DNA from 3 places in the Nonomuraea mesophila genome. Region 1 is predicted to be linked to each of the others. Evidence: predicted binding sites of a transcription regulator. Region 1 holds the regulator's gene; each other region holds the start of a gene.
What was found. The regulator LexA, encoded in region 1, represses DNA repair genes until DNA is damaged. The targets are predictions, from matches to a motif close to TCGAACANNTGTTCGA.
Positions count from the first base shown of each region.

Region 2: the regulator LexA is predicted to act here: its motif matches at 4,650-4,665, upstream of E1295_RS22785 (SAV_6107 family HEPN domain-containing protein).
Region 3: the regulator LexA is predicted to act here: its motif matches at 3,795-3,810, upstream of recA (intein-containing recombinase RecA).

Region 1 is NZ_SMLD01000103.1:24,002-33,931, forward strand. Features, by position in the region: gene E1295_RS31010 (pyridoxamine 5'-phosphate oxidase family protein) at 1-281, opposite strand, end outside; gene E1295_RS31015 (PrsW family intramembrane metalloprotease) at 626-1,720, opposite strand; gene E1295_RS31020 (amidohydrolase) at 1,780-2,991, opposite strand; gene E1295_RS31025 (ester cyclase) at 3,029-3,430, shown strand; gene E1295_RS31030 (pyridoxamine 5'-phosphate oxidase family protein) at 3,475-3,945, shown strand; gene E1295_RS31035 (MFS transporter) at 3,896-5,254, opposite strand; gene E1295_RS31040 (glycerophosphodiester phosphodiesterase) at 5,455-6,288, shown strand; gene E1295_RS31045 (MalY/PatB family protein) at 6,406-7,425, opposite strand; gene E1295_RS31050 (nucleotidyltransferase domain-containing protein) at 7,591-8,433, shown strand; gene lexA (transcriptional repressor LexA) at 8,744-9,454, opposite strand.
Region 2 is NZ_SMLD01000060.1:8,360-18,289, reverse strand. Features, by position in the region: gene arcC (carbamate kinase) at 1-251, shown strand, start outside; gene E1295_RS22800 (amino acid permease) at 262-1,683, shown strand; gene E1295_RS22795 (universal stress protein) at 1,684-2,550, shown strand; gene bldD (transcriptional regulator BldD) at 2,852-3,346, shown strand; gene E1295_RS22785 (SAV_6107 family HEPN domain-containing protein) at 3,935-4,381, opposite strand; gene E1295_RS22780 (ferredoxin) at 5,081-5,272, opposite strand; gene E1295_RS22775 (cytochrome P450) at 5,279-6,469, opposite strand; gene E1295_RS22770 (TetR/AcrR family transcriptional regulator) at 6,566-7,168, shown strand; gene E1295_RS22765 (ABC transporter permease) at 7,225-7,764, shown strand; gene E1295_RS22760 (L,D-transpeptidase family protein) at 7,790-8,638, opposite strand; gene E1295_RS22755 (YbaK/EbsC family protein) at 8,737-9,213, shown strand; gene E1295_RS51070 (GNAT family N-acetyltransferase) at 9,488-9,796, shown strand.
Region 3 is NZ_SMLD01000032.1:10,189-20,118, forward strand. Features, by position in the region: gene recX (recombination regulator RecX) at 269-1,483, opposite strand; gene recA (intein-containing recombinase RecA) at 1,495-3,681, opposite strand; gene E1295_RS14880 (TetR/AcrR family transcriptional regulator) at 4,205-4,822, opposite strand; gene E1295_RS14885 (retropepsin-like aspartic protease) at 4,907-6,202, shown strand; gene E1295_RS14890 (hypothetical protein) at 6,325-6,597, shown strand; gene E1295_RS14895 (DUF3046 domain-containing protein) at 6,603-6,797, opposite strand; gene E1295_RS14900 (hypothetical protein) at 6,842-7,036, shown strand; gene E1295_RS14905 (VOC family protein) at 7,038-7,526, opposite strand; gene E1295_RS14910 (ATP-dependent helicase) at 7,610-9,930, shown strand, end outside.

The sequences.
Region 1 (9,930 bases):
AGGATGTTGCGGAATCCGTCCGCCCGGCGATTGCCCGGGCGGTCCGGGAGGGCGATCGTGGTGTCGTCGATGACGTGCACGAACCCGGCGGGGTCGCCCTTGGGCGAGACGTCGCAGGAGCCCTGGTCGTCCGACGTGGCGATCAGGCAGAACGGCGAGGCCGCCAGCCAGTCGCGGTCACGCTGGTGGAGGCGTACGCGCTCCTTGGTCACGGCCCTCGGCATCACCTCGCCGAGAAGCTCGCGCAGTTCATCCTCGGACCCGATCTCCGCCCAGCTCATGCGATCTCCCTTCGGGGGTTTTCCCCATTTTGTCAGGGAATCGGGCCGAGAATTCTGTGACCTTCCCCGCAGTGCGGAGACTCGGCCGGGCATTTCTGGGCCGGGGCCGGCCGCGGTGAGCTGCGGGCGACCCCGGCGCGGTGCCGGTTACTCGACGCGCAACAGGGTCCAGTGGGACGGCTTGCCCTCGTACATCACGTCGTTGCAGTTGCAGTTGCCGCAGCCAGGGATCATGTCCGGTCCTTTCCTCGCCTTGCCGGATGAGGTCTCGTACCCACAGTGACCGACTCGTACGCTGGCGTGACTGCCAGAGTTACCGACCTCCCGGGCCACACCGCACCCGCCTACCAGCGCCGGGCGTGCGCCATCGCCGCCAGGTACGCATCACGCTCGGCCGCGAACCTGGCGGGGTCCATGCCCTGCCGCTCGGCCCGCAGGTGCAGCATGGTCAGCTCGGTCGCCGCCTGCTGGTAGTCGCTCATGGCGCGGCCGAGCCCGGCCCTCCTGGCCCACCTGCGTGCCGCCTTACGGCCGGGCAACGTGCTGAGCATGGCGACGTCGGCCTCGGTGACCAGTCCTGTCTGCCAGTAGCCGGGCAGGTAGGCGCCCATCTTGGCGACGAGGTGACGCCGCTCGGCGACGGTCACGGCGATCAGCGCGAGCAGCGCCACCATGATCACCAGGTAGGCCAGGCCGAGCCAGGCCAGCGAGCCCGTGGTGGCGGCACCGTTCCAGAGGCCATGGAGGAAGACGGCGCCCAGGTAGCCCAGCGGGATCGCGGCGTAGCGTCCCGCCGTGCGCCGGGTGAGCGCGTACGCGACCCCCACGCCGATCAACGAGGTGTAGATCGGGTGACCGAGCGGGTCGATCAGCCCTCGTACCACGAACAGCTGCACCGCGCCGCCGACGCCCTCCTCCCCGAAGGCGAGCAGGTAGTAGCCGACGTTCTCCACGGCGGCGAAGCCGAGGCCGGCCATGGAGGCGTACACGATGCCGTCGGTCAGGCCGTCGATCTCCCTGCGCCTGCGCAGGAGCAGGAGCAGCGCCGAACCCTTGAGCGCCTCCTCGATCACGGGGGCGAGCACGATGGCTCCCACGTCGTCGACGACCGCGGCGCCGAACCCGGCTCGTACGAACAGCTCCTGCCCCAGGACCGTCAGCGCGATGCCCAGCACGACCGCCAGCCCCGCGCCCCACGCGAACGCGAACGCCAGGTTGAGCTTCGGCTCGGGCTCCAGCCGGTCGAGAGAGAGCACCGCGGCGAGCAGCACCGGCAGCGGCGCCACCGCCAGCAGCGCGGCCAGGCCGAAGCCCGCGGGACCGCCGGACACGAGCATGACCGCCAGCACGAGCAGCGCCAGCACGCCAGAGACGACCAGGCCGATCAGCAGGGCTTTGCTGGGGCGCTGGGAGAGCGCGCTCTTGGGGGGAGCTGTCATCGTGGTCTCTGCCTTCCCGTTCGGTCCGTCCACTATGCGGGCCACGCATCTACAGGTGCTTAACGGTCACTTGATTCGCGGTAATAGGGGTCGGTCACGACGGGCTCGCCGTCGGTGTACGCGTACACTTCCCGGCCGGAGACGAACACCCTCTGCGCCCGGCTCATGACGTCCAGCGGGTCGCCCGACCAGATGACCACGTCGCCGTCCAATCCGGGGCGCAGGGAGCCCACCCGGTCGTCGATCCCCATGATCCTGGCCGGGTTCAGCGTGATCGACCGCAGCGCCTCGGCCGGGTCCATGCCCTCCTTGACCGCCAGCGTGGCCTGGTGCACGAGGAAATGAATGGGCACGACGGGGTGGTCGGTGGTGATGGCCAGCTCCACGCCCGCCCGCGCCAGGATGCCGGGGTTGCGCAGCGAGCGCTGGCGCAGCTCGACCTTCGACCGGCTGGTGAACAGCGGGCCGATGATGACCGGAACGTTCCTGGCGGCCAGGGTGTCGGCCAGCAGGTGGCCTTCGGTGCCGTGGTTGATGACGACCCGGTAGCCGAACTCCGCCGACAGCCGGAGCGCCGTGGCGATGTCGTCGGCCCGGTGCGTGTGCTGGCACCAGGGCAGCTCGCCGTCGAGCACGCGGACGAGGATCTCCAGGGTGCCGTCGCGGTCGAACGGCTTGCCCTCCGCCTCGGCCGCCGCCCGCCTGGCCCGGTAGTCCTGCGCCTTCATGAACGCGTCGCGGATCACCGCGGCCACGCCCTGCCGGGTGGAGGGCAGCTTCTTCTGGTCGCCGTAGACGCGCTTGGGGTTCTCGCCGAGTGCGCTCTTGACGCTCACCGGCTCCTTGACCAGCATCTCGTCCACGCTTCTGCCCCAGCACTTGACGGCGACCGTCTGCCCGCCGATGGGGTTCCCGGAGCCCGGCTTGATCACCGCCGTGGTCACGCCGCCCGAGAGCGCGTCGGCGAAGCCCAGGTCGGCGGGGTTGATGGCGTCGAGGGCACGCAGGCGGGCGCCGTTGGGGTCGGTCATCTCGTTGGTGTCCTGGCCGGCCCAGCCCTCCGCCTCCTCGTACACGCCGAGGTGGCCGTGGGCCTCGACGAAGCCGGGCAGGACCCAGCCGCCGCCCGCGTCGACGACGGAAGTGCCCTCCGGCACGGCCACGTCACGGCCGACCGCGGTGATCTTCCCATCCTCGATGAGCACGGTGCCGCCGTCGATGGGATCTCCGTCGACCGGCACGACATATCCGCTGGTGATAGCAAGTTTCATGAGCTGTAACTTACAGGCGGGCGGGTAGGGTGCCCGAATGACGATCTCCGCTCTTTACCGACGGTGGCTGCTCGAGATGTGGAACGGCGACTTCGAGCTCGCCCACGAGCTCGTCACCCCCGGCTTCGCCGGCCACTGGCCCGGCATGGAAGTCTCGGGTCCCGGCGAGCTGGTCGAGGTGCTCAAGCAGGGGTACGCCCCCTTCGACGACGTCCGGGTCACCCTGGACGTCGGCCCGATCCCCCACGGCGACCTCGTGGCGGCCAGGTGGACCTTCAACGGCTCCTACCGGGGCGGCCTGCCCGGCGCGACCGTCCCCGAGGGGACGCGGGTGGCCTTCGGCGGGCACGACATCCTGCGGGCCGAGGGCGACAGGTTCGCCGAGTACTGGGTGATCTCGGATGCGCAGACGTTCAGCAGGGAACTGGGGATAGGCTGACGTATCTCTTTATGTCGGTGTCTGCGGTACGTACGGGATGGTGCATGTCACAGGAGTACGCGCCCGATGCGGGCCCGCCGCCCCGCTCGCTGAGCGACGGCGAGCTGTCCCGGCTGCTGAGCGGGCAGCGCTTCGGTGCGCTGGCCACCAACAAGGACAGCGGCCACCCCCACATGGCCACCGTCCGGTACACGTGGGATCCCCAGCAGCGCGTCGTACGGATCCCCACCATGGCCGACCGGCCCAAGGTCAGGCAGCTGCACAAGGACCCGCGCGGCGCCCTCTACGTGGCCGACGACGACTTCACGTCCTACGCCGTGGCCGAGGGCCAGGCGGAGGTGTCGCCGGTGAGCACCGAGCCGGGCGACGAGGTGGGCCTCGAACTGCTGGCCATGCAGCACCACGTCGACGACGCCACCGCCTTCCTGCGCCAGGTGGTGGACGACCGGCGGCTGGTGATCAGGCTCAGGGTGTCGCAGCTGTACGGGACCGCTCTGGCCAGGCCCGCCGGATAGCGCGGCGCCGGTTGTAGGCCACCGACACGATCACGACGAGGACGAGCACCAGGTCCACGGCCGCCGACCAGCGCATGGCCGCCATCTCGCCCCCGCCCCGCGCGACGGCGAAGAAGACCGCGCCGATCACGGCGACGCCGCCCGCGCCCGCGAACTGCTGGGCGGTGCTCAGGACCCCCGACCCGATGCCGGCCTGGTGCGGCTCGACCTCGACCAGCGCGGCCCCGATGAGCTGCGGCAACACCAGGCCGTTGCCGGCGCCGACCAGCATGAGCGCGACGAGCACGTACGGCAGCCCCAGACCCACCCCCGCCAGGAGCAGGCCCAGCCCGAACACGACGACCACGCCGCCCATGATGACAACGATCAGCCCGTGTCTCCTGACCAGCCGGGCCCCGAGCAGCGAGGTGATGGTGAACATCGCCCCCATCGGCGCGAACACCATCCCCGCCTGGAACGCCGTGAGCCCCAGCCCGATCTGGAGCAGCAGCGTCAGCGTGAACATGAACGAGGCGAAGTACGCCATGAACGCGACGATCGACCCGACGCCTGCCAGGTAGGAGTGCACCCTGAGCAGCGCCAGGTCGAGCACCGGCTGCCCGCCCCGCGCCCCGAGCGCCCGCAACCAGCTCCAGGTCAGCACGAACACGGGGACGCTCGCCCCCATGCACGCCCACGTCCAGACGGGCCAGCCGAGGCTGTGGCCGAGGCCCAGCGGCACCAGCAGCAGCCCCACCCCGGCCGCCAGCCCCGCCGCGCCCGGCACGTCGAGCTTGGCGCGGCGGGCCGTCTCCACCTCCGGCAGCAGCCGCCAGGCCAGCGGGACGACGACCAGGCCGACCGGCAGGTTGATGAGGAAGACCGCCCGCCAGCCGAGCCCCAGCACGTCGGCCGTCAGCAGCAGGCCGCCCAGCACCTGGCCGGCGATCGAGCCGAGGCCGCCGGTCGCGCCGTACCAGCCGATGGCGCGCGCCCGCTCCCCCGGCGGATAGACGGCGGAGATCGTGGCCAGCACCTGCGGCACCATGGCGGCGCCCGCGAGGCCCTGGAGCAGGCGGGCGGCGACGAGCTGCGCCGGGCTCTGCGCGATCCCGCCCAGCACCGACGCCACCGTGAAGGCGGCCACCCCCCAGACGAACACGCGCCGGTAACCGTAGCGGTCGCCGAGCCGCCCGCCGGTGATCATCCCTGCCGCGTACGTGAAGGCGTAGCCGGCCACGATCAGTTCCAGGGCCGCGGGCCCGGCGCGCAGGTCGTGTTCGAGAGAAGGGGCGGCCACGTTCACGACGAAGAAGTCGAACTGCGCCATGAACCAAGCCGACAGAAGAACGGCCAACGCCCCGCGATAATGCACATTTCAGGTTAAAGGGTCATGAACGTCGACCCTGCATCAGGTCCGCGTGTCGGATGCTCACCATCAGGGCACCGCGGCGCTACTCTGCACTCAACTGCCCGTCATGCGATCTTGTGACCGTCGAGTCGTAGGCCTCTCCCCAGAAGTGGAGACCCATGTCCAGACGACTCGCCCTCATCATCGCGACCACCCTCTCCGTCCTGACCGCGCTCACCGGCACCGCCACCGCGGCCGCCGGCCGGCCGGTCGTCAACGTCGCCCATCGAGGCGCCTCCGCGTACGCCCCCGAGAACACGATCACCGCCTTCGAGCTCGCCGGCGACCTGCGGGCCGACATGTTCGAGCTGGACGTCCAGGAGACCAGGGACCACCAGCTCGTGCTCATGCACGACACCACCCTGACCCGCACCACCGACGCCGAGGAGGTCTTCCCCGGCCGGTCGCCGTGGAACGTCGGCGACCTCACCCTCGCCCAGATCCGCAAGCTCGACGCCGGCTCGTGGTTCTCCGGGGAGCACGCGGGCGAACCGGTGCCCACCCTCGGCGAGGCCCTGCGCACGATGAGCGGCTCGGGCATGGGTCTCCTCCTGGAGGTCAAGTCCCCCGGCCTGTATCCCGGCATCGAGGCCCGCATCGCCGCCGAGCTGCGGCGCAACGCCCAGTGGTTGTCACCCGGGCGGCTGGTCGTGCAGTCGTTCGACTGGGAGTCGATGCGCAGGTTCCACCGGCTCATGCCCGACGTGCCGATCGGGCTGCTCGGCACGCCGGCGACCGCCGAGCTGCCGTCACTGGCCGAGTTCGCCGACCAGATCAACCCGCCGTACACCACGCTCACGTCCTCGTACGTACGGCGTGTGCACGGGCTCGGCATGGAGGTCCTCACGTACACGGTGGACGATCCCGACGACATGCGCCGGATGATGTCCTACCAGGTGGACGGGATCATCACCAACAGACCCGACGTGCTGCGCGACCTGACCGACGCCTGACGTCCGGGGTCCCGGGGGCCTGACCGGTTCACGTCCGGAGGTTCTCTCCGGGCCCGCCGGCCCCGCGGGCGGAGGCCGGGCGGGCCCGGGCCTCCGAGCGGGTGTCCCTGTCCGGGGTCAGCCGGCGGGATGGGCTCCGGTCAGGCGGCCGAGGATCTCGTCGAGGATGGGTTCGGTGGTGGCGAAGTTGAGACGTACGTGGCCGGCGCCGCCGGGGCCGAAGTCCGCGCCGTCGTTCAGCCGCACCCTCGCCTCGCGCTCGAAGACCTCGGCCAGGCCGGGCCTGCCGACGCGCAACCAGGCCAGGTACGTCGCCTCCGGCACCCGGTAGCCGAACGTGCCGGGCAGGCGGGCGGCGATCGTGCGGCGGTTGCGGTCGAGCAGGTCGAGGGTGCGTTCCAGCCAGGCGTCCCCGTGCCGCCATGCCGCGACGGTGGCCTCGACGCCGAACAGGTTCGCGGAGCCGTACACGAAGGGTGGCTGCGACTCCAGAGCCTTGCGGACTTCCGGGTGGCCGAGGTGGGCGACCGAGCAGCGGATGCCGCCCAGGTTGAACGCCTTCGTCGCGGACGTGAGGGTGACGGTGCGCTCGGGGAGGATCGTGGCGAACGGGATGTGGCGGTGGGGCTCGTACACGAGGTCGGCGTGGATCTCGTCGGCGAGGACCAGCAGGTCGTGGCGCTCGGCGTGCTCGGCCAGCTCCGTCAGTTCGTCGCGGCTGAAGGCCCTGCCGGTCGGGTTGTGCGGGTTGACCAGGAGGAGCACCCGGCAGCCGGTCAGGTCGGGCACCTCGAAACGCCACGAGTCGCCGTCGGGCTCAAGCTGGATGGGGTGGAGCGGGCGCTCCATGACGTCCAGCGTCGACAGGAACGGGTGGTAGGCGGGGGTGTGCACCGCGACGCCGTCGCCGGGCGCGGTGCAGATGTGGAGGAGCACCTGGAGTGCCTGGTTGAGGTCGTTGAAGGAGCGTACGAGCGCGGGGTCGGCCGCCCAGCCGTACTTGCGCGTCATGCGCTCGGCGAACGCCTCCGCCAGCGGCCCCGCGCAGGGATCGGTCAGCCAGGCCGGGTAGCCGAGGTCGCCGTCCGCCCGCCGCCGCAGCGCCTCGACCACCTCGGGTGCGGTGGGGAGATCCATGTCGGCGATCCAGGCGGGGATCACGCCCGGTTCTACCGCTGCCCATTTCAGACCATCGTGAGTGATTTTGAGCCCTTCGGGGGTATATGCGTAATCCACCCGGCCATTTTAGGATTCTCGAATGTTGATGAGGTGCTGCCGCCGGTTGTGGCAGGCTGGGCGGCCATGATGCCCCACTCGAAGGTCGATGCCATTGTCGAGACCTACCTGTCGATCGCCGACACGGAGGCGCCCGGCTTGGTGGAGGGGCTTTATCTGGAGGGCTCGGCCGCCCTGGGCGACTACCGGCCTGGCACGAGCGACGTGGACTTCATCGCCGTCACAGCCGCCGCGCCGCCGGAGGACGTGCTGGAGCGCATCCACACCCGCCTCGGCGCCCACCCCTTCGACGGGGTGTACCTCACCTGGGACGACCTGCGCCGCGGCCCGCACGACCTGGGCACCCGGCCGCAGGCGCAGCACGGCCGGCTCAATCGCCGGGGCGAGCTCACCCCGGTCACCTGGCACACGCTCGCCGAGCACGGGCTGACCTGCCGCGGGCCCAAGCCGGACGAGTTCGACATCTGGAACGATCCTGACGCGCTGGCTTCCTGGACCGACGACAACCTCGACCGCTACTGGCGGCGCCTGGTGAGCCGGGCCTCCCACCTGACCACGCCGTGGGGCCTGATCAGCCTGGGCGGCTACGGCACACTGTGGATCGTCACAGGCCTCGCCCGGCTGCACTACACGCTGGCGACCGGTGACATCACCTCCAAGACGGAGGCCGGGAGGTATGCGCTGGAGGCGTTCCCCGAGTGCTGGCACCGCGTGGTGAACGAGGCGCTGCGCGTACGCGAGGAGGACAGCGCCGCACCGACGCTCGGCAGCCTGGCCTCGGGACTGGGCGACCATTTCGGCGCCCCGCGGCAGTCGCTCTACGGCTCACCGTTCGAACGCCGGAAAGACGTACTCGGCTTCGCCGGCGAAGCGATCACGTCCGCACACGCTTTGTACGCCACCCGCTGACGGCCGATCCCAGTCTGTGCGGGGGTGTGTCGTTATCGGCCTCGCGTACCGACCACACCCGCCCACCGATCGCGCGTACGAGGTGCGCACGGACACCCACCGGACGCGAGATGTGCGTGGGCGCCTACGCGAGGTGCCCGGTGTCGAGGACCGCGGATGTGGGTGGGCTGCGCACTCGTCTGCGGGCACGGCTGATGGCATGGCGACAGCCCCGGGGGGCGATGTGCGGTGTCGTACCCCGTGGCAGTTGTGGCGCGCGCCGTCATCGCGGCGCGTGCGATCGGACGCGCGCCCTGGTCACCTCTTCGGGCTACAGCCGCCGGAGGACCGCCACGACCTTGCCCAGGACACTGGCTTCGTCGCCGGGAATGGGCTCGTAGTTGGGGTTGTGGGGGACGAGCCAGACGTGACCGTCCTTGCGCTTGAAGGTCTTGACGGTCGCCTCGCCCTCGATCATCGCGGCCACGATGTCGCCGCTCTCCGCCACCGGCTGCTGGCGGACGACGACCCAGTCTCCGTCGGCGATGGCCGCCTCGATCATCGAGTCACCGGTGACCTGGAGGAGGAAGAGGGTGCCCTCGCCGACCAGCTGCTTGGGCAGGGCGAAGACGTCTTCGACGCTTTCCTCGGCAAGGATCGGACCACCGGCGGCGATGCGGCCGACGAGCGGCACGTAGGCGGCCGTGGGACGGCTCACCGTGGACTCGACGTCGGGGGCCGCGTCGGGGTCGACCCACATCACGGGCTCACCAGGCAGCCGCACCTCAAGCGCGCGAGGGCGATGCGGGTCACGCCTCAGGTAGCCCTTGCGCTGCAACGCCGTCAACTGGTGAGACACGCTGGAGGTGCTGGTCAGCTGCACCGCCTCGCCGATCTCACGCATGGAGGGCGGATATCCGCGCTGTTGCACCGAGTCGCGGATCACTTCGAGGATCTTGCGCTGCCTCGGCGTAAGGCCCAGCGAATCTCGCCGTCGCACCGCGAGGTCGCTGACCCCGTTTGCGTCATCCCGCTCGGTCATGCTCTTCCTCCTCGCCTGGCGGCCCGCCTCACCGGCGAACCTCCCAGTCCGTGGTCCCGTTGTCGCACACAGCGACCGTATCTCTGTTGAAGATCATCTTCAAACAATTGTTCGAGTCTTCCTCGAAAAAGTCGCGTGCGTGGTGTACAACATCGTACGGGAGTTCGATCGACATCGTGTTCGATTTGCTGATCTTATTTGGCCTTTTCTCCCGGGCCGCATGGCAGGAGGTCATCCATGCGAACACCCACGAACATGGACACGACCAGCGAAGACGTCAAACAACTCACACTCATCGCCGATGCCACGCGCAGTGAGGATCGACGGGGAGACAATACGCGTACACAGCCCGTCGCCAGCGGTAATTCCGGCAAGAGGTTGGGGTCCCGGTCGAATAACAGAGGAAGATCCCATTTGCGCCTCGTCCCGCCACCCCGCACGAGTCGCGGCTCCCACGGCACCGTGCCACCGTCCCG
Region 2 (9,930 bases), on a different contig from region 1:
CCCGCGTGATGCGCGGCTTCGGCACGCCGCAGGAGACGGAGATCGCCCACACCACGCCGCACGAGCTGCGGACCATGGAGTTCCCCGCCGGGTCGATGGGGCCGAAGGTCGACGCCGTGTGCCGCTTCGTCGAGAACACCGGCGACATGGCCGCCATCGGGAAGCTTGACCAGGCCGAACGCATACTCGACGGCTCAGCGGGCACGATCGTCACACCCAACGGCAGGTGGCCGCTGACGAGCACGCTGTAGGGGGTGTCGGATGGCACTGGCCCAACGGCTCTTGCGTACCAAGCCGACCGAACGCATCATTGCCGAGGGTGGACGGGGCGAGGGCGGTGAGCTGCGGCGCACGATGTCGCTCTGGCAGCTCACGCTGTTCAGCGTGGGAGCCACGCTGGGCACCGGCATCTTCGTGATCCTCGGGCAGGCGGTGCCCAAGGCGGGGCCGGCGGTGGTGCTGTCGTTCCTGCTGGCGGCCTTCACCGCGCTGCTCTCCGCCCTGTCGTACGCCGAGCTGGCCGGGACGATCCCGGTGTCCGGCTCGTCCTACTCGTACGCGTACGCGACGCTGGGCGAGCTGGTGGCCTGGGTCTGCGGCTGGTGCCTGATGCTGGAGTACGCCGTCTCCGTGGCGGCGGTGTCCGTGGGCTGGGGCGAATATCTGAACTCGTTCCTGCGGTCGCTGGCCGGCTTCACCCTGCCCGATGCCATCACCCGCTCCCCCGGCCAGGACGGCGGCGTGGTCAACGTCACCGCGATCCTCATCGTCCTGCTGGCCACCTGGCTGCTGCTCCACGGGGCGTCGGAGAGCGCCAGGGCCAACGCGGTGTTCGTACTGATCAAGATCGCTGTTCTGCTGTTCTTCTGCGCGGTGGCGTTCACCGCGTTCAGGTCGGGCAACCTCGCGCCCCTCGCCCCGATGGGGGTGGCCGGCATCACCGCCGCAGCCTCCCAGGTGTTCTTCTCCTACATCGGCTTCGACGCCGCCTCGACCGCCGGCGAGGAGGCCAAGAACCCCAAGCGTGACCTGCCCCTCGCCATCGTCCTCTCCCTGGGTATCGTCACGCTCGTCTACGTGCTCGTCGCCCTGGCCGCCGTCGGCGCGATGCCGTGGACGGAGTTCGACCCCGAAAGCACCGAGGCCAGCCTGGCCTACATCGCCGACCTGGCCATGGGCGCCACCTGGCCCGGCCTGATCGTCTCCTTCGGCGCGGTCATCGCCATCGCCAGCGTCGTGATCACCGTCATGTACGGCCAGACCCGCATCCTGTTCGCGATGTCGCGCGACGGGCTCATCCCGCGCGTGTTCCAGAAGGTCGACCCGCGCCGCCAGGTTCCCGTCGCCAACACCTTCATCGTCGCCCTGTTCATCTCGGTGCTGGCCGGGCTCATACCGCTGGGGCAGCTCGCGGAGGCGACCAGCATCGGCACGCTGTTCGCCTTCGCCATCGTGAACGTCGGCGTGCTCGTGCTCCGCTATCGCAGCCCCGGGATACCGCGCAGCTTCCGCGTGCCGTTCTTCCCCGTCACGCCGGTGCTCGGCGCGATCTTCTGCCTGCTCGTCATGGCGGGGCTCGCGGGGGTCACCTGGCTGGCGTTCGCGCTGTGGATGCTGGTGGGCCTGGCCTGCTACTTCCTGTACGGCTATCGCCATTCGCGGCTGAATGCCGAGGTGGGCTGAATGAAGCTGGAGAACGTGCTGGCCGGATACACGCCCGGGTCGCGTGGCAGGGACGGGCTCGCGCTGGCCGTCCTGCTCAAGGAGCAGGCGGGCGGGCGCCTGACGGTGGCGACCGTGCTGCCGCCCGTCTGGTCGCCGCCAGGACCCGCCAGGGCGGAGGAGACCGCCTGGCGCGCCTACCTCGCCGAGCAGGCGTCCGCGGCGCTCGCGCAGGCCCGCGGGCTGGCGGGAGAGGACGCCGAGTACGTCAAGCACACGCACAGGGGCAGCGGGCGCGGCCTGGTGGAGCTGGCCCGTAAGCGCGGCGCGGACGTCGTGGTGATCGGCTCGGCCCCGCGCGGCCGCAGGGGCCGCATCACCCTGGGCAGCACGGCCGACCAGTTGCTGCACTCCTCCTCCGTTCCCGTCCTGCTCGCTCCCCGCGGATACGGCGAACAACCTCCCGCGGCCTTCGAGCGCCTCACCGTCGCCTACCGGCGCGGCCCCGGCGGCGACGCGGCGGTCAAGGACGCGGCCAGGGCGGCCGCGCGGCTCGGCGTGGCCCTGCGGCTGGTCACGCTGGTGGTCAGCAGCGGCAGGCGGGCGCGGGTCGAGGAGGAGATGCTCGTACGCCTGCGCGACCAGGCCGCGGCCGACCTGCGGACGGCCGCACGGGGGCACCGGCGGAGGTTGTCCGTGGAGGCCGAGGTGCTGGAGGGCCGGAGTGTGGCCCAGGCGCTCGGCGCTGCCTCGTGGCTCGCCGGCGAGATGATCATATGCGCTTCCAGCGCCACCGGGCCACTCAGACGGGTCTTCCTCGGCGACACGTCCATAAAGATCGTCAAGGCCGCGACATGTCCTGTCATGGTGCTCACTCGCCAGACGTGAGTGGGCACGCTCCCTCGTCAAACTATGACGAAGTACGGACATTACTGTGACATCAGGGACGCTTGTGGCGATTCCTAACGGACCGGATTCGGCATCTTTTTTCCAATCAGCTTGACCTGGGGCGTCCACCCCTTTACCGTCACTGTGCGTAACCGCACTGCGCGGCGTTACCGGGGTAAACCCCGGCCGTGGCTACCGATGGTGCCGAGCATGGCACCAGACCCCCCGGTGGCCGGGCCATACGCCGCAAGGGAGCACAATCTACTGAGAGCGATACATACGAGAGCCGGGGGGCCACACGATGCCGTCTGAGTACGCAAAGTCGCTGGGTGCACGACTCCGCGCCATCCGCACCCAGCAGGGCCTGTCCCTGCATGGAGTCGAAGAGAAGTCGCGTGGCAGGTGGAAAGCCGTAGTCGTGGGCTCTTATGAGCGCGGCGACCGGGCTGTGACCGTACAGAAACTTGCCGAACTTGCCGACTTCTACGGGGTGCCCGTCTCCGAGTTGCTGCCGGGCGGCGCCGCCCCCAGCCCGCTCGGGCCGACACCCAAGCTTGTGATCGATCTGGAGCGCCTGGCGACTCTGCCGAAGGAGAAGGCGGGCGCGCTGGCCCGTTACGCCGCGACGATCCAGAGCCAGCGCGGCGACTACAACGGCAAGGTGTTGTCGATCCGCCAGGAGGATCTGCGCTCCCTGGCCGTGATCTACGACAAGTCGCCCAGTGAGCTGACCGAGGAGCTCATCAGCTGGGGCGTTCTCGACGCCGAGGCTCGCCGGGCCGTCGAGTCGTTCTGAGGCCGGCTCCTCCGGGATTGCTCGTTTCGAGGCCACCCGTCCGAGGCATGTGGGCTCGCCGCTTTCCGGCGAGCCCATCGGCCTTCCCCCGGACCCCACCGCTCCACCTGGCCGCACCCGGCCCGCAACGGCAGTGCCGCCCTGGGCGACCTCGCCACTGACCGGGACGTGCCGCAACACGCGTAACAATTCCGGCACGGGACGCGGCAGCCGCCTGGGCGACCAGCCTTGAGGCAGCGGGAACCTCGGTCGACCCGTATGTCGAACAGCCGAGCCGTACGGCAGGAAAGCCGAGCCCACGCCCCTCAGGGCCGGCTGGAACCACCCAGAGAAGTCCCGGCGGTGAGGCCCTGGGCGAAGAAGCCGGAGAACCCGGCAGAGATCGCGCCGCGCCGAAGAACCGGCAGAAGTCGCATGGGCACGGAACAACCGGCAGAGACCACGGCGGCGCGGAAGAAGCCGGTGGAGGTTGCGCGGGCGTGCGGAACTCCGCCACGTCGCCGGACAGGGCTCGGGCGCGAACAGTCCGGTGCAGCATTGAGAGACCGGTCGACGGCGCGACCGGGAGGCCGGAGCCCGGGTGAGGGATCAGCCTGCCAGCGGGACGTCCGCGGGAAGCTGCGGCTGGCCGGGGAGGCCGAGCAGGTCTTCGATGGTGCAGACGAAGGTCTCCGCCTCGGCCATGATCTCGTCGGCGTCGGCCGCGCTGATCTTGCGGACCATGCCGGCCTCGGCGGCGGCCCGCTTGGCGGCGCTGGCCGCGAAGTAGGCGGCCCACTCGGCCAGGTGGGGCTCGGCCTCGGGGAGCAACTCCCACGCGCTGCGCAGACGGCGCCTGCGGCCCTCCATGGGTTGTGGACGGGCGGCCAGGATCGCCGCCGCGGCCCTGAGGGCGGCGAGGTGGGCGGCCACATAGCGGGATGCCGGGGTGCGGGCGCCGCTCGCCTCCGCCAGGCAGGAACGTGAATCGGTCAGGTGTGCCCGAACCGCAGCCGACAGCCGGGGCCCGGGCGTTTCTCTAGGCCGTGGTGCCATTGTGCGCGCCTCCTTCGGAGTCGTGGGCAGGCGGCCGGCGTTCCGCCGGTGGAGTCAATATTCGCAGATGCCACCGACATTTCCGCCGGGCCGGCCGGACGAGGAGCTTCCCCTCTCCCCGTCCGGCCAGGACACGCCCGTTCGTCTCCGCCGACGACGAGGACGTGCCCTTCGCCCGTGGAGCCTGGCCGCGGGGATCGCTTGGGGAAGCGAACCACCCGCGACCAGGCCCAGGTGACGCCGAGCCGCGAGCCTCACCGTCACTGGATCGAACATAATTTCGATCACGTTCGGTGTCAACCGAATCCACGAACACAGGTTCGATGACCATGGACGAAAAGGGCCGCGTGGCGCCGGACCCGCACAAGAGCCCACACAGAAGGATTCATACGGAAGTACCCGCACAGAAGGGCCACACAGAAGGGCCACACAGAAGGGCCCACTGGAAGCACCCGCGGGAAGGACCTCCCGGGAGGACCCGCGGAAGGGCTCACGGAAGGGCTCACGGAAGGGCTCACGGAAGGGCTCACGGAAGGGCTCACGTAGGACCCGTGGAGGGCTTGCGGCAAGGGCTCGCGGAAGGACCTCGTCAGAAAAGGCTCGCGCACGAGAGACCGCCGCCGCCGCAGATGGGCACGCGGCGGCGGCTCAGGGCCGTGGAAAGGGCGCCGAGGCGGCCAGGAGGCTGTCAGACGCCCGTCAAGAGGCGGAGATCGCCCCTGACGGGCAGAGGGTCACGGCACGGCGCACGGCCTCCTCCTGGCCTTCGGGCGCCGTCTCACGCAACAGCACCACCGTGCCCTCGTCCTCGCTCTGGTCGAACACCTCCGGCAACGTCAGCGCGCACATGCCGGCACCGATGCACACCGTGGTATCTGCCTTGATCTTCATGATGACCTACCAAGTGACAGGGAGGCGGTGCACTCCATAGATGGTCATGTCCGAGCGCATCGGCACCTCCTCGGGCGTTACCGCCAAGCGTAGGCCAGGCAGGCGCCGCAGCAGCGCAGGGTAGGCGATGCGCATCTCCGCCCGGGCGAGCTGCTGGCCGAGGCACTGGTGGATGCCGTGGCCGAAGCTCATGTGGCCCCCGGCCGGCCGGGTGAGGTCGAGGCGGTCGCCGCCGGGGTAGCGCGACGGGTCGCGGTTGGCGACAGGCAGGTGCAAGCCGACCGCCTCCCCCTCCTTGATGAGGTTGCCCGCGATCTCGACGTCCTCCGTCGCGACCCTGAAGGGGCCGAGGTGGATGATGGACAGGTAGCGCAGCAGTTCCTCGACGCCGTTGTCCACCACCGACGGGTCGTCGCGCATGGCGGCGAGCTGGTCGGGGTTGGTGAGCAGCGCGTACGTCCCCAGCCCCAGCATGTTGGCGGTCGTCTCGTGCCCGGCGATCAGCAGCAGCAGCGCGACCCCCGTCAGTTCCTCGTCGTCGAGCTCCCCGCCCTCGGTGAGCCCGCTCAGCAGGTCGTCGGCCGGCTTCTCGTGCTTGCGCTGGATGAGCCCGTGCAGATAGGCCGCGATCCGGCCCAGCGCCGCCGTCACGTTGTCGGCCTTGGTCTCCAGGTTGACCAGGATCTTGGAGTCCTCCTGGAACTGGCCGCGGTCCTCGTACGGAACCCCGAGCAGCTCGCAGATGACCAGCGACGGGATCGGCAGCGCGAACGCCTCGACGAGGTCCACGGGCCCGCCGGCGGCCTCCATCTCATCCAGGCAGGCGTTCGTGATCTCGTGGATCCTCGGCTCCAGCGCCTTCATCCTGCGCACGGTGAACTGACCGGTCAGCAGCTTGCGGTAGCGCGTGTGCTCGGGCGGGTCCGTAGGCAGGAAGAAGCCCCGCGGCATCCCCTTGCTGCGCTCCTCGACCAGGTCGACCATGGAGGCGATCGGCGGGTGCTTCTTCTCCGGCGCATTGCTGAAGCCCGGGTGGGCCAGTACGGCGCGGGCCTCCGCGTGGCCGGTCACCAGCCAGCCGACATGGCCGTCGGCGTACGTCAGGCGGTGCATCGGAGCCCGCTGCCGCAGCTCCGCGACCTCGTCCGGCGGGTCGAACGGGCGCTGCCTCGTCATGGGCAGGGTGAGGTCGGACATGTCTTTGCTCCTTTCCGAGCGACATGTCCAGAAAACCTCATTGAATGCAAAATTGCAACCAGTGAAAATCGTAATGGCATGCAGTAGAGTTCCGGCATGGTGGGGTTGCGGGAGCGCAAGAAGAGGCGCACACGCCGGGCGCTGATCGAGTCCGCGATTCGGTTGTTCGGCGAGAAGGGCTTCGAGGAGACCACGCTGGCGGAGATCGCCGCGGGGGCCGACGTGTCGACGCGCACGTTCTTCAGCTACTTCGCGAGCAAGGAGGACGTGGTCTTCTACGACACGGACGAGCGCATGGAACTGGTGCTGTCGTTGCTGCGCAGGGAGCCCGGGATGACACCCGCCGACCTGCTGCTCCGTATCGTCGACAGCTCACTCGCCTGGTCGAGCGCGCAGGAGGAGCTCACCTTCGAGGACGCCGAGCTGCGGCTGCGGCTCATCCTGACGGAGCCGACGCTGCAGGCTCGGGCGCTGATGGTGCTGTTCGACACCCAGCTCGAGGTGGCGCGGGCGCTGCACGAGGCCTACTCCGACGAGCTGAGCCTGATCGAGGCGTCCGCCGCGGTGGGCGCGCTGTTCGGGTCGGTGAAGCTGGCGGTGATCGCCAATCTGGAGAAGAACCGGTCCCTGGAGCAGATCTGGGACACCGCGCGCCGGGCCGCCGACGTCGCGCTGGCAGGGCTGCGATCACTCGACTAGCATCGCGCACACGGCTTCTGGGGGCGGTCCACCGCCGAGGCGGAAGAGGAGTGCGCATGGCAGAGGACGGCCACCGGCGGCGGTCCACCGATCTGGTCCTGCTGGCGCTCGGGCCGCTTTTGGCACCGGTGTACGCGGCCGTCAACTACGCGGCCATCAAGGCGGGTGTGCGGGCGGAGGTCACCGGCCCCGAGTGGGAGGGCGACCCGCCCGCCGCAGGCGAGATGACGGCGCTGGGCACCGACCTCTGGCGGCTGACCGTGTGGATCGCCCTGTTCATGGGGCTCGTGGCGGTGGTCTACCTGGTCATGGGCGTGCTGCTGCGGCGGCGTTCCCGCGGCCGCACAGTGATCATGGTGCTCTCGGGCGTCCTCATCGTCCCGTACTCGCTCGTGTTCTTCGTCGCTTTGGCGAACCCCGTACTCGCCCTGGCGGGGCTGTATGACACCCCTGACTTCTCCGCGGGGGTGCCGGGCTGGCAGGCGGCCACACCGCTCATCGTGCTCGTGGCAGGGCTGGCACAGGCGGTGGGGATGGCGATGGCGAGCTCGGCCGGCCGGCGCGCGGCGCGGGCAGGCGTGGAGCCCGCCCGCTGAGCCGCCGCTCACCCGAGCGCAGGGATCACGCGCGCTTGAACTTGCCCCGCACGTGCACCGGCACACCCTTGCCGAGCATGCCGGGAAGCTCCTCGGCGACGTTCATCGGCATGCGCACGCAGCCGTGCGAGGCCGGGTGGAGCGGCACGGACAGCGCCCCGTGGAAGGCGATGCCGCCGTTGAAGAAGATCGGGTTGTACAGCTGGCCCAGGTAGGACTTGTGCCACCCGCTCGCGCGCCACGTCGTCCTGTAGTTGCCGGTCGGCGTCGTGGCCGAGCCGCAGAAGCGCTGCCGTTTGCCCTGCCACACGGCCGTCTCGCAGTAGGCGATGCCACTGCCGGACGACACGTGGGTGATGAGCTTGGCCTCACCCTTGACGTACATGACCATGACCTGCCTCGTCAGGTCGACCTCGGCGCGGGTCGGCTTGCCGTTCCTTGCCAGCACCCTCGGGGTCTTCGGGGTCTCCAGCGCCTCCCAGGTGCGCCTGGCGATGGTGCTGGTCGGCTTGATGCCGTTGACCTTCTGGAACGCCCACACGGCGGCCAGCGTCGTGCCGCCGTATTTCCCGTCCGCCTTGCCGGGGCGGTAGCCCAGCCCGGTCAGGCGCTCCTGCATCCAGGTGACGGCCTTGCCCTTCGCGCCGAGCTTGAGCGTCCTGCGCGGCGCGGCGACCGTCGCGGCGGGCACGGCGGCGGCGGGGGCGCCCTGCGCGCCCACCGTGGAAGTCGCCGTGGGGGTCGTGGTGGTCGTCGGCGTCAGCACTGGTGACGACGCGTGCGTACGTTGCGGCGCCTGCGTGCCGCAGCCCGAGACGATGACGGCGCCCGCCGTCAGGAGAGCAGCTACCCCGGGTAGCCGTCGAGCCCCCACGTGTACCACCTCTCACCCGAGTAACGAACGGATCAGTGGACCTTACACCACTCACCATGATTCGGTAATCAAGCCTTCATCCTGTTTAGAGTGTGTCCATGTCTGAGAAGTTGCCCGCCAATGCAGTCATTGTGGAATCAGCGCTTCGCCAACTCGGGGCGAGCGGCGAGATCGTCGTCCTGCCGGAGAAGGCCCCCACGGCCGCGACCGCCGCGGCCCAGCTTGGGTGCGAGGTCGGGGCCATCGCCAACAGCCTGATCTTCGACGCAGACGGCGGGCCGCTGCTCGTGCTGACGAGCGGCGCGCACCGGGTGGACGTCGAGCTGATCGCCCGCACGGCGGGCGTCTCCCGGGTACGCCGGGCGACGCCGGAGTTCGTCAGGGCCGCCACCGGCCAGCCCATCGGCGGCGTCGCGCCGGTGGGGCACCCGGCGCCCGTGCCGACGCTGGTGGACACCTGGCTGAGCAAGCACGAGGTGGTCTGGGCCGCCGGCGGGCACCCGCTGACCGTGTTCCCGACCACGTTCGACGAGTTGGTGCGCATCACCGGGGGCACCCCCGCGGACGTCGAGTAGTGTGCGACGGGTGATCGAGTTTCGCGGGGTCGGTCCCGCCGGGTTCACCGAACGGCTTGAGACGGTGATCTCCATCTACACGGCCGCGATGAACCCGCCCGCGGACCAGGTCGCCGGCCGCAAGACCATCATGCGAAACCATGGGACATATCCCCATTTTCGGTGTTATTTCGCTGAATTGCGTGATTCATCCCCACAGCTACCCACTTCCGAACCCCAAACCGTGGGCTTCGCGTACGGATTCCGGGGTGCGCCGGGGCAATGGTGGCATGACGTGGTTCTCCGGGCCCTGCAGGACGAACTGGGCCCGGAGACGGCCAACGCCTGGCTGGGCTTCGCCTTCGAGCTGGCCGAGATCCACGTCCACCCCGACTACCAGGGCAAGGGCATCGGCCGCAGCATGATCAGGACCCTGTGCGCGGGCCGTCCAGAACGCTCCGCCGTCCTGTCCACCCACGACCAGCCGACGGCCGCCCGCCACCTCTACGCGAGCATGGGCTTCACCGACCTGCTGTCGAGGTTCGTCTTCCCCGGCGGCTACGAGGAGTACGCGATCGCGGGCCGTCCCCTGCCCCTCCCCTGACGATCCGCACAACCGCCCGCCACGGCCCCTAAGCCCCCGGTGCAGCAAAATCCTTGATGACGACGTGACCTGTGGGTTTACCGCGCATGGCCGAGGGCATCATCCATGACAGAAAGTAACCGATCCTTTACTCA
Region 3 (9,930 bases), on a different contig from region 1:
CAACCAACCCGCTCAGACAGGACCGGGGGCACGACCATCGAAACCGCCCACTCACACGCGACCCAAGAGCACAACCACCAGACACGTCCACCTGCCGATGCCTGCGCAGACAGATCGAGCACGACCAGCGGGAATGCGGGGATTTGCAAGGCACGGGCTGCCCGGGAGCGTGCGCGGACAGGTTGGGTTACGTCGAAGGGGTTCGGGCGGTCGGCACGCCCTGTCCAAACAAGATCTTGCCGGACCGTCGCGGCTCGGCGGGAACCTGTCAGGGGAAGTCTTCCTCCATGTCGATGCCCTCCTGCTCCAGGGCCTCCCGGATGACGCGGAAGGCGAGGCCCGAGGAGTAACCCTTGCGGGCGAGCATGCCGGCCAGTCGGCGGGTGCGGGCGCGTGGGTCGAGGGAACGGGTCGCGGCCAGCTTGCGTTCCACCAGTCGCCGGGCGGTCTCCGCCTCCTGGTCGGGGTCGAGGCGGTCGACGGCTTCATTGACCGTGTCGGTGTCGACGCCGCGATGGCGCAGTTCGGCGGCCAGGGCTCGCTTGGCCAGGCCGCGACCGTGGTGCCTGGAGTCGACCCAGGCCGCGGCGAACGCCTCGTCGTTGATCAGCCCCAGCTCCGAGAACCGGCTGAGCACCGCTTCGGCTGCGTCGTCCGGCACTTCCCGCTTGCGCAGGGCCTCAGCGAGCTGGGCTCGTGTCTTGGGGGCCATGGTGAGCAGGCGCAGGCAGATGGCCCGGGCCACCGACTCCGGATCGGCCGCCGGAGCGGCGCCGGCCGGGCTCCCAGCGTCCGGGCCCTCAGGCAGCCATCCTGTCGCCCTCTTGCCACCGCGCCTGCCCGCCTTGCTGGATCGGCGCCCCCGGCCCGACCTCTTCTTGTCACCGTCCGCTTGGTCGTCAGCGAACCAACTGCTCCCGGCCAGCACCTCGGAATGCCATCCGCCCCCATGGCCAGGAGCCGCAACATCCGCCGGATCGCCGTCATCGCCCCGAGCCGCAGAACCGACCGGATCGCCGTCATCGCCCCGAGTCGCAGCATCCGCCGGACTGCCGTCATCGCCCCGAGCCGCAAGACCGGCCAGATCGCCGTCATCGCCCACAGCTGCAGCAGCCGTCGGTCCGCCGTCACCCGCACCAGAGCCGCCGGACTGCGGTGGTGGAGGGCCGGTTGTGTCCGGCCCCGGCTCGGCATGGGCGTCCAGAACACGCTCACCGTCACGCGCCGGACCCTCGTCGGCCAGGCGGGAGCGGCCCGGCGCCTGAGGCGGGGAGCCGGGCATGCCGGGGTCTTCCGCGGGGCTGCCGGAACCCGTGACGTCGCCGGACTCGGGGTCGGAGGTGCGCGGGCGGTTGCGCCACTCGTCAAGGGACGGCCAGCCGTCCGCCGACGAAAGAGCACGGTCGCGGCCCTGCGGCGAGGTGGTGGGCCAGGCGCCCCGGTTGTGCGGCTGGGACGCCTGCGGCCGGTCGGGGTTACTCATAGAACCGAGGCTCAGACGTCACCCGGCTTGGGGGTGGACTTGGAGCCCCGGCCGGAAGGAGCAGCCGCAGGGGCCGGAGCGGCTGCCGCGGCCTCGGCGGGGGTGTCGAGGCGCGGGCCGACGCCCAACTTGTCCTTGATCTTCTTCTCGATCTCGTTGGCCATGTCGGGGTGGTTGCGCAGGAAGTTGCGCGCGTTCTCCTTGCCCTGACCGAGCTGGTCGCCTTCGTACGTGTACCAGGCGCCGGACTTGCGTACGAAGCCGTGCTCCACGCCCATGTCGATGAGGCCGCCCTCGCGGGAGATGCCCACGCCGTAGAGGATGTCGAAGTCGGCGACCCGGAAGGGCGGGGCCATCTTGTTCTTGACAACCTTGACCCTGGTGCGGTTGCCGACCGCCTCCGTGCCGTCCTTGAGCGTCTCGATGCGGCGGATGTCCATCCGGACCGAGGCGTAGAACTTGAGCGCCTTACCACCCGTCGTCGTCTCGGGGCTGTTGTGGACCATGACACCGTCGACGAAGTAGTTGTGCGTCCCCTCGATCTCGAGGTCGAACTTCCTCATCGAGCGGGTCTTCGGCTTGATGCGAATGTCGAGGATCCGTGAGGGCACAAGCCGCGGCTCCGGGTCGGCGAACTCCGCCTCCACCGCGAACTGGCCGCGGTAGCGAGGCAGGAGCTTGTAGGCCATAGAGGGGTGGACGTAGGGCGCCACCAGCTTCTGGAACGTGGCCGACGACGCCGTGTCGAACTGCAGGACGGCCACGCCTCGGGCCCCGCGATGCTGAACCTGCACGTTGAGGCCATAGGTGTCACACAGGTAGTCGCGCAGACGCTCCTGGGAGCCCTGGCTCATCGCCTCAACGCAGATCTCGATGCGACCGGAACCGCCTTCGGTGCGCTGCTGCAGCCCCTTCGAACGAAGCGCGAACGAGCCATCGTCCATATACCACACCGCCAGAGCCAGAGGCGTCAGCGCCTTGAGGTATTCCGAGGTGATGTGCTTCTTGCCGCCACCGAGATAGACCACCTGGCGCAGCTCATCGAGCTCGGGCAGAGGAGTGAAGTCGGCGAAGCCCGCACCCTTGGCATTAGTGCTGCGGCTGTGGGGAATGTTGCCGAGCATCGAGCACTTCCAGGACAGATAGTCCTCCTGCTTGGCGCTGTGCCCCATGCGGAAGCGAACGCCGGTGCGACCGCGACGATTGGGCGACAGGCTTCCATCGCCCATCAGCGACCCCAGGATGACCTGCCACTGCTTGTCGCTCAGGCGGTGGGTCTCCGTGAGCATGACGCGATCTCCCGCGATCAGCTCACCAGCGTCACGCCAGCCGCCCGGAGTGCGGATCTGGTGGTTCTCCGTCGCAGCGAACTGGGCCTTTCCGTTTCCACCCGACTTGGCCACAGTGAACTGCAGGAAGCGCTCGGCGTTGCCGTTGTCGAACCAGTTGACGATGCGGCGGGGAACGAGCTTGTCGGTCTCCGGGTCGTAGGAGAGAACCTCGACGTCCATCTTCTGATTGACGATCTTGCCGATTTTCTCCTGTGTGCCGTCGGCGAGCGTGACCCGCGTGCCGTACGACATGCAGCCGAACATGACGCCGATCTTCTCGCGGAGCTGGTTGATGAAGATCGCGGTGGTGCCGGTGGTGCTCAGGGCGCCGGCGATCTTACGCAGCGCCTGGGACATGAGGCGGGCCTGGAGGCCGACGTGGCTGTCGCCCATCTCTCCCTCGATCTCGGCCTTGGGCACGAGCGCGGCCACCGAGTCGATGACGATGATGTCGACGGCGCCGGACCTGATGAGCATGTCGGCGATCTCGAGCGCCTGCTCGCCGGTGTCGGGCTGCGAGACCAGCAGGGCGTCGGTGTCGACCCCGAGCTTCTTGGCGTATTCCGGGTCGAGGGCGTGCTCGGCGTCGACGAACGCCGCGATGCCGCCGGCCCGCTGGGCGTTGGCCACCGCGTGCAGGGCGATGGTCGTCTTGCCCGACGACTCGGGGCCGTAGATCTCGACGATGCGGCCGCGCGGCAGGCCGCCGATGCCGAGAGCCACGTCAAGGGAGATCGACCCGGTGGGGACCACCTCGATGGGGGCTCGGGCGTCGTCGCCCAGGCGCATCACTGAACCCTTGCCGAACTGCCGCTCGATCTGAGCGAGCGCGGTCTCGAGGGCCTTCTCGCGGTCGTTGATAGCCATGGAGCTCCCCCTGTGAGGGTCGTGGTCCGGTCAGTCGAGTGAAAGCTACGGCCTGCCACCGACATTTTCTGGGACTGCCGGGGAAGACGTGGCTCGGCGTTCTCCCATCGTAGCCGAACGGCTGTTCGAGCACAGCAGGAACACGCCACGATCCGCGCCCGCCCTGAAGCCGATCAGCGCAGGTGACCCACGGTACGCCAGAACGTCCCGCCGACGCCTGGTCTCCGGCACCCCCAAGCCGCCCACCAAGCCACCCACCAGGCCAGACCGACAGGCCAGACCGACAGCCAGACCGACAGGCCGGACCGACTGGGCGGGCAGTGCTCCCCTGGTGAATGGTCCCCGTTGCGCTGCTTCTCCGGGTCGCCCATGCTGGTCGCCTCTGCTGTTCGCCCCTGCCGGTCACCCCTGCCGGCCTGGACTGCGGGACTGGACTGTCGGTCCACCCCTGCCGGTCCACCCCTGTCGGCCCTCCTTTCTTTCGGGGACGCGGAGAAGCGGCGGCGCGGTCGGCCGTACTCGATCAGGTGTGGTCGGGTTTCGGTGCGGTGAGAAGGCGGAGGGCCGTCGCGAACAGCTCCGGGGGACAGCGCTCCGGGGCCAGCAGGACGAGCAGGCGCATGCCGATGTCGAGGGACTTCAGTATGGCGTCGGCCTGCGCGTAAGGGAGCCCGGCCAGCGCGCTGCCCGGCGGCGACAGCGGGTGCCGGCCTTCGCCGGCGGTCGGGAACACCAGGTCGACGAGCTGTTCGCGCACGGCCGGGTTCCTGGTCGCGTGGATCATGAGCTCCACGGTCATCTGGGCGAACGCCTCCTGGTCGCCCCCGCGCACCCGTTCGGCCCAGTAGCGGCCGAACTCCTCCACCAACGCTTCGGAGTCGCGCCCGGAGTGGAGCAGGCGGTCCGCCTGAGCCCGCGCCTCCCCGCCGAGGCGGTGCCGCATGACCTCGATCAGCAGCTCCTCCTTGGAGGCGAAGTTGGAGTAGACGGCGCCCTTGGTGAGGCCCGCTTCGGCGGCGACCTCGTCGATGGAGGCGCCCTGAATGCCGCGCTCGGCGAACACCTTCTCCGCCGCCTCCAGCAGCTTGAGCCGATTGCGCTCCCGCTGCTCCTGCCGGGTGAGCCGTTCCGCCACCGCCATGACCGCCTTCCGTTGACATTCCCAAGGGTATATGAATACTAAGCGGTATCCGAATACCAATCAGTATCTGAAAGGTGGAACCCGATGGACGGCAAGGCGACGGACACGCGCCGGGCGTTCCTGGCAAAGGCCGGCGCGGCCTCTCTCGCGATCGCCGGCGCGGTGGGGGCCGCGGACGGTGGTCCCCTGGCCACCGCCCCAGGCGTGCGACCACCACGAAAGGAACGACTCATGGACCTCATGGACAAGGCCGGCGAGCTCTTCGATGCGGGCGACTTCGACGCCGCCGACGCCTCATACAGGCAGATCCTCTCCCGCGATCCCGACCACGTGGCCGCGCTCGCCCAGCACGCCTACATCGCGCTGCTGGCCAACCGCCTGCCCGCGGCCGAACGGCTGCTGAAGCGGGTGCTGCGGCTCGATCCCGGGCACACGCGCTCGTTGAGCAACCTGGCCAACGCCCTGTGGCGCGCCGACGCGTACGCCGAACTGGCCGACCTCCTCCCCAGGGTCAAGGCGGACGCCCCGACCGCCACCCCGGAGCAGCTGAGGAGCTTCGCGGGGCGCAGGCCGTACACGATCTCCGGCCCCGAGACCGCCCGGATCCCGTTCGCGGCGTCCGACCCCCTGCCGATGGTCGAGGCGTCCGTGAACGGCGCGCCGCCCGAGCTGTTCTTCCTCGACACGGGCGCGCTGTTCGCGCTCAACCAGGACTACGCCGACCGGCTCGGCATCCCGATGTACGGCCACACGACCGGCAAGACCGTCTACGGCGAGCACAAGGCGTACCAAGGGCGCGTGGACCGCCTGGCGATGGGCGAACTCGGCATCGGCGACCTGCCGGTCCACACGATCCCCGACACGATCCGGATCACCGCGCCCGACGGGAGGACCACCCAGGGGGCGATCGGCACGAGCGTCCTGTCGCGGTTCCTGTCCACCATCGACTACCCGGACCAGGCGCTGGTGCTGCGGCAGAACACGCGCGCCCGCATCCGGGCGCGGCACAGCGCCCCCATGTGGTTCCTGGGCGATCACTACCTGCTGTCCCACGGCACCGTGAACGGCCTGGACCGGATGGTGTTCTTCGTCGACACGGGCGGCGGCGACATCGGCTTCACCGCGCCCCGCACCACCTTCGACGCCGCGGGCATCACGATTCCGCCGGGCGAGGGTTTCCACCAGGTGACCGTGGAGACGGTGACGCTCGGCTCCGCCACCCGCCGTCAGGTTCCCGGTCTGACCGGCGCGTTCCCCGGCTGGTTCGAGCACGGCTTCGGGTTCCGCATCGGCGGGCTGCCGACGCACGCGTTCTTCAAGCCGTACGCGCTCACGTTCGACTTCGCGCGCATGCGCGTCCTCATGGAGCCGAGGCGCTGAGACCCGCGCTCCGCGTGACGCGGCGACCTCGCCACGTGATGTTCGGGCAGGGTTGGCCCCGGCGTGTTGTCATGCGCGATGAGCTGGGGAGACTCACTGCAGGGCGACGGCTTGGAGGCGACGTGGCGAGCGGCTTCACCGGGGAACGGCGCGTCCACCTGGAGGCGCTCGCGGAGCGGCTGCCCGCCGTGGGCCTGGTCAGCCGGCTGGTCGGCGAGGACGATCCGGTGTTGTGGGTGTGGCATCCGCACACCGGCCGCCAGACGATCATCTTCACGACTCCGTCAGGAGGGGGCTGGCTCTTCCTGTGGTCGCCCCGCGGGCAGGGCAGCGCGGACGACCTGGAGCGTACGGCCGCCGCGCTGCGCGAGGCGCTGGACGACGCCCGGCCCTAGCGGCTTCAGCGCAGCTTGGACGAGACGTCCTCCACCTGGCACACGGCACGCCAGACGGTCTTGGCGCTCTCGCCGTCGGCCAGCGCCTGCATCACCGTCCGCCCGCCGAGCGGTGCGAGCACGTAGTCGCGCGCCCATGACTCGGCGTAGGCCTCACCGAAGTGAGCGTTCATCCGTCTCCAGAACTCGGTCAGGCGCATGCACCCAAGTATGGAAGCCCGCCAGAGGTGGGTAGGACATCTCCATGCCAAAGACCCCCAAGTCTTCACCCCCCAAGTCAGCCGCCGTCAGGGCCAACCGGGCCAGGCGCCGCCGGCTCCAGCTCGCGCTGCGGCTCGCCGTACGGAAGGAGAAGGAGGAACGTGCCGAGCGGCACGCGGGCATCAGGCGGTCACCGCGTGCGGGCAGGCCGCGGACGCGCAGGGCGTCGCGGCGCTAGGTCACATCACCCGCGCGCCGTACATCTCACCGAGATGGTCGGCGAGCAGTTCCAGGCGGGCGCCGTCGGGGTCCTTGAAGTAAATGGAGGCGCCGCTCTCGATCTGGTGCGGCACGCCGGCCATCTCCAGCTTCCCGCGCAGCCGTTCCCACGTGGCGGGGTCGACGGAGATCGCGATGTGGTGCAGCCCGCCCAGCACTTCGCGGTACGGCCCGAGGTCGAGGCCGGGGAAGTCGAAGAAGGCGAGCAGGTTGCCGTTGCCGATGTCGAAGAAGAAGTGGCTGGAGCCCTTGTAGTCGCGGTTGTCAATGATCTCGGTGAGCGGGAACTCCAGGAGATCCTGGTAGAACGTTATGGTCCTTTCCACGTCGGATGACACCAGGGCGACGTGGTGCAGGCCGCGTGCGCTGCTGGACGGCCGGTGCGGTAAGACGTGACGCCGCCTGAGCTCCGCACGGCGGGCTTCGATGGACGCGTAGTCAATGGTCACGGTCGCTGTATGTCCGCCATCGCACCCGCTCAATCACGCGCCGTCGTGCGAATGACGTTTCTGTCGGTCGGGCGAGGCAGTATGTGCAGGTGAGCTCGCTCAACCACTTCAGCCAGGTGACCAGGCAATGGTTCACCGGGGCGTTCCAGAATCCCACCGCCGCTCAGGAGGGGGCGTGGGAGTCGATCGCGCGCGGCGACAACACCCTGGTCGTCGCGCCCACGGGGTCGGGCAAGACGCTGGCGGCGTTCCTGTGGTCGCTCGACCGGCTCGCCGCCGCGCCGGCCGACGAGCAGGCCGGGCGCAAGGGCACCCGCGTGCTCTACGTGTCGCCGCTCAAGGCGCTGGCCGTCGACGTCGAGCGCAACCTGCGCGCGCCGCTGAAGGGCATCGAGCAGACGGCGCGGCGGCTCGGGCTGCCGGTGCCGGAAATTTCGGTGGCGATCCGCTCGGGCGACACCCCGGCGCAGGACCGCAGGAAGTTCGCCTCCAGGCCGTCCGACATCCTGATCACGACGCCGGAGTCGCTGTTCCTGCTGCTCACCAGCCAGGCCCGTGAGGCGCTGCGCGAGGTCGAGACGGTGATCGTCGACGAGGTGCACGCGGTGGCCGCCACCAAGCGGGGCGCGCATCTGGCGCTCACCCTGGAGCGGCTCGACGCGCTGCTCGAGCGGCCGGCGCAGCGCATCGGGCTGTCGGCGACCGTGCGCCCGGTGAGCGAGGTGGCGGCCTTCCTGGGCGGGGTCCGCCCGGCCACCGTGGTGCAGCCTCCGTCGGACAAGCAGATCGAGATCGAGGTCGTCGTCCCGGTCGAGGACATGACAGAGATGGAGGGCGGCAGGCCGCAGGAGGGCGAGGAGTTCACGCCCGAGCCGGGCGGCAGGTCGATCTGGCCGCACGTCGAGGAGCGGCTCTTCGACCTCATCGGGGCGCACAGCTCGACGATCGTCTTCGCCAACTCGCGGCGGCTGGCCGAGCGGCTGTGCACCCGGCTCAACGAGCTGGCCTATGAGCGCGCGCACGGCGCGGACAGCGTCGATCTGTCGATCTGGGAGACGGGTCCGCCCGATCGGCCGCCCGCCGCCGAGCCTCCCCGGCGCCCGCCGGCCGAGCTGATGGCGCAGGCCGGATCCGCCAAGGGCGTCGTGACGGAGATCGTACGCGCTCACCACGGCTCGGTCTCCAAGGAGGAGCGGGCGCAGATCGAGGAGGCGCTCAAGTCGGGCAGGCTGCCCGCCGTGGTCGCCACCTCCAGCCTGGAGCTGGGCATCGACATGGGCGCGGTCGACCTCGTCGCGTGCGTGGAGGCGCCGCCGAGCGTGGCCAGCGGGCTGCAGCGCATCGGCCGGGCGGGTCACCAGGTGGGCGCGGTCTCCAAAGGGGTGGTCTTCCCGAAATACCGCGGCGACCTGGTGCAGACGGCCGTGGTGGCCGAGCGGATGAAGAGCGGCGAGATCGAGGAGCTGCGCTATCCGCGCAATCCGCTCGACGTGCTGGCCCAGCAGATCGTCGCCATGACGGCGCTCGACGAGTGGACGGTCGACGAGCTGGAGTCCGTGGTCAGGCGGGCCGCCCCCTACGCCACGCTGCCGCGCACCGCGCTGGAGGCGACGCTCGACATGCTGGCCGGGCGCTATCCGAGCGAGGAGTTCGCCGAGCTGCGCCCGCGCATCGTGTGGGACCGCGTGACCGGCGTCCTCCAGGGGCGCCCGGGCGCGCAGCGGCTCGCGGTCACCAACGGCGGCACCATCCCCGACCGCGGCCTGTTCGGGGTGTTCCTCGTGGGCGAGCGGTCCTCCAGGGTGGGAGAGCTCGACGAGGAGATGGTCTACGAGTCGCGCGTGGGCGACGTGTTCGTGCTGGGCGCGACGTCCTGGCGGATCGAGGACATCACGGCCGACCGGGTGCTCGTCTCGCCGGCGCCGGGCCAGCCGGGCAAGCTGCCGTTCTGGCACGGCGACGCGCCCGGCCGCCCGGCGGAGCTGGGCAAGGCGATCGGGCGGTTCCTGCGCGAGCAGGCCCAGCAGGGCTCCACCGACCGCATGCGGGCGGCGGGGCTCGACGCCTATGCCGCGGGCAACCTGCTCTCCTATCTCAACGAGCAGCGCGAGGCCACCGGCTACGTCCCCGACGACCGCACACTGCTGGTCGAGCGCTTCCACGACGAGCTGGGCGACTGGCGGGTGGTGATCCACTCCCCCTACGGCGCGCGGGTGCACGCCCCGTGGGCGCTCGCGATCAACCGGCGGCTGCGCGAGCGCTACGGCGTCGACGTACAGGCCGTGCACTCCGACGACGGCATCGTGCTGCGCATCCCCGACACGCTGGCCGAGCCGCCCACCGACGTGGCGGCCTTCGACGCCGAGGAGATCGAGCAGATCGTCACCGAGGAGCTGGGCGGGTC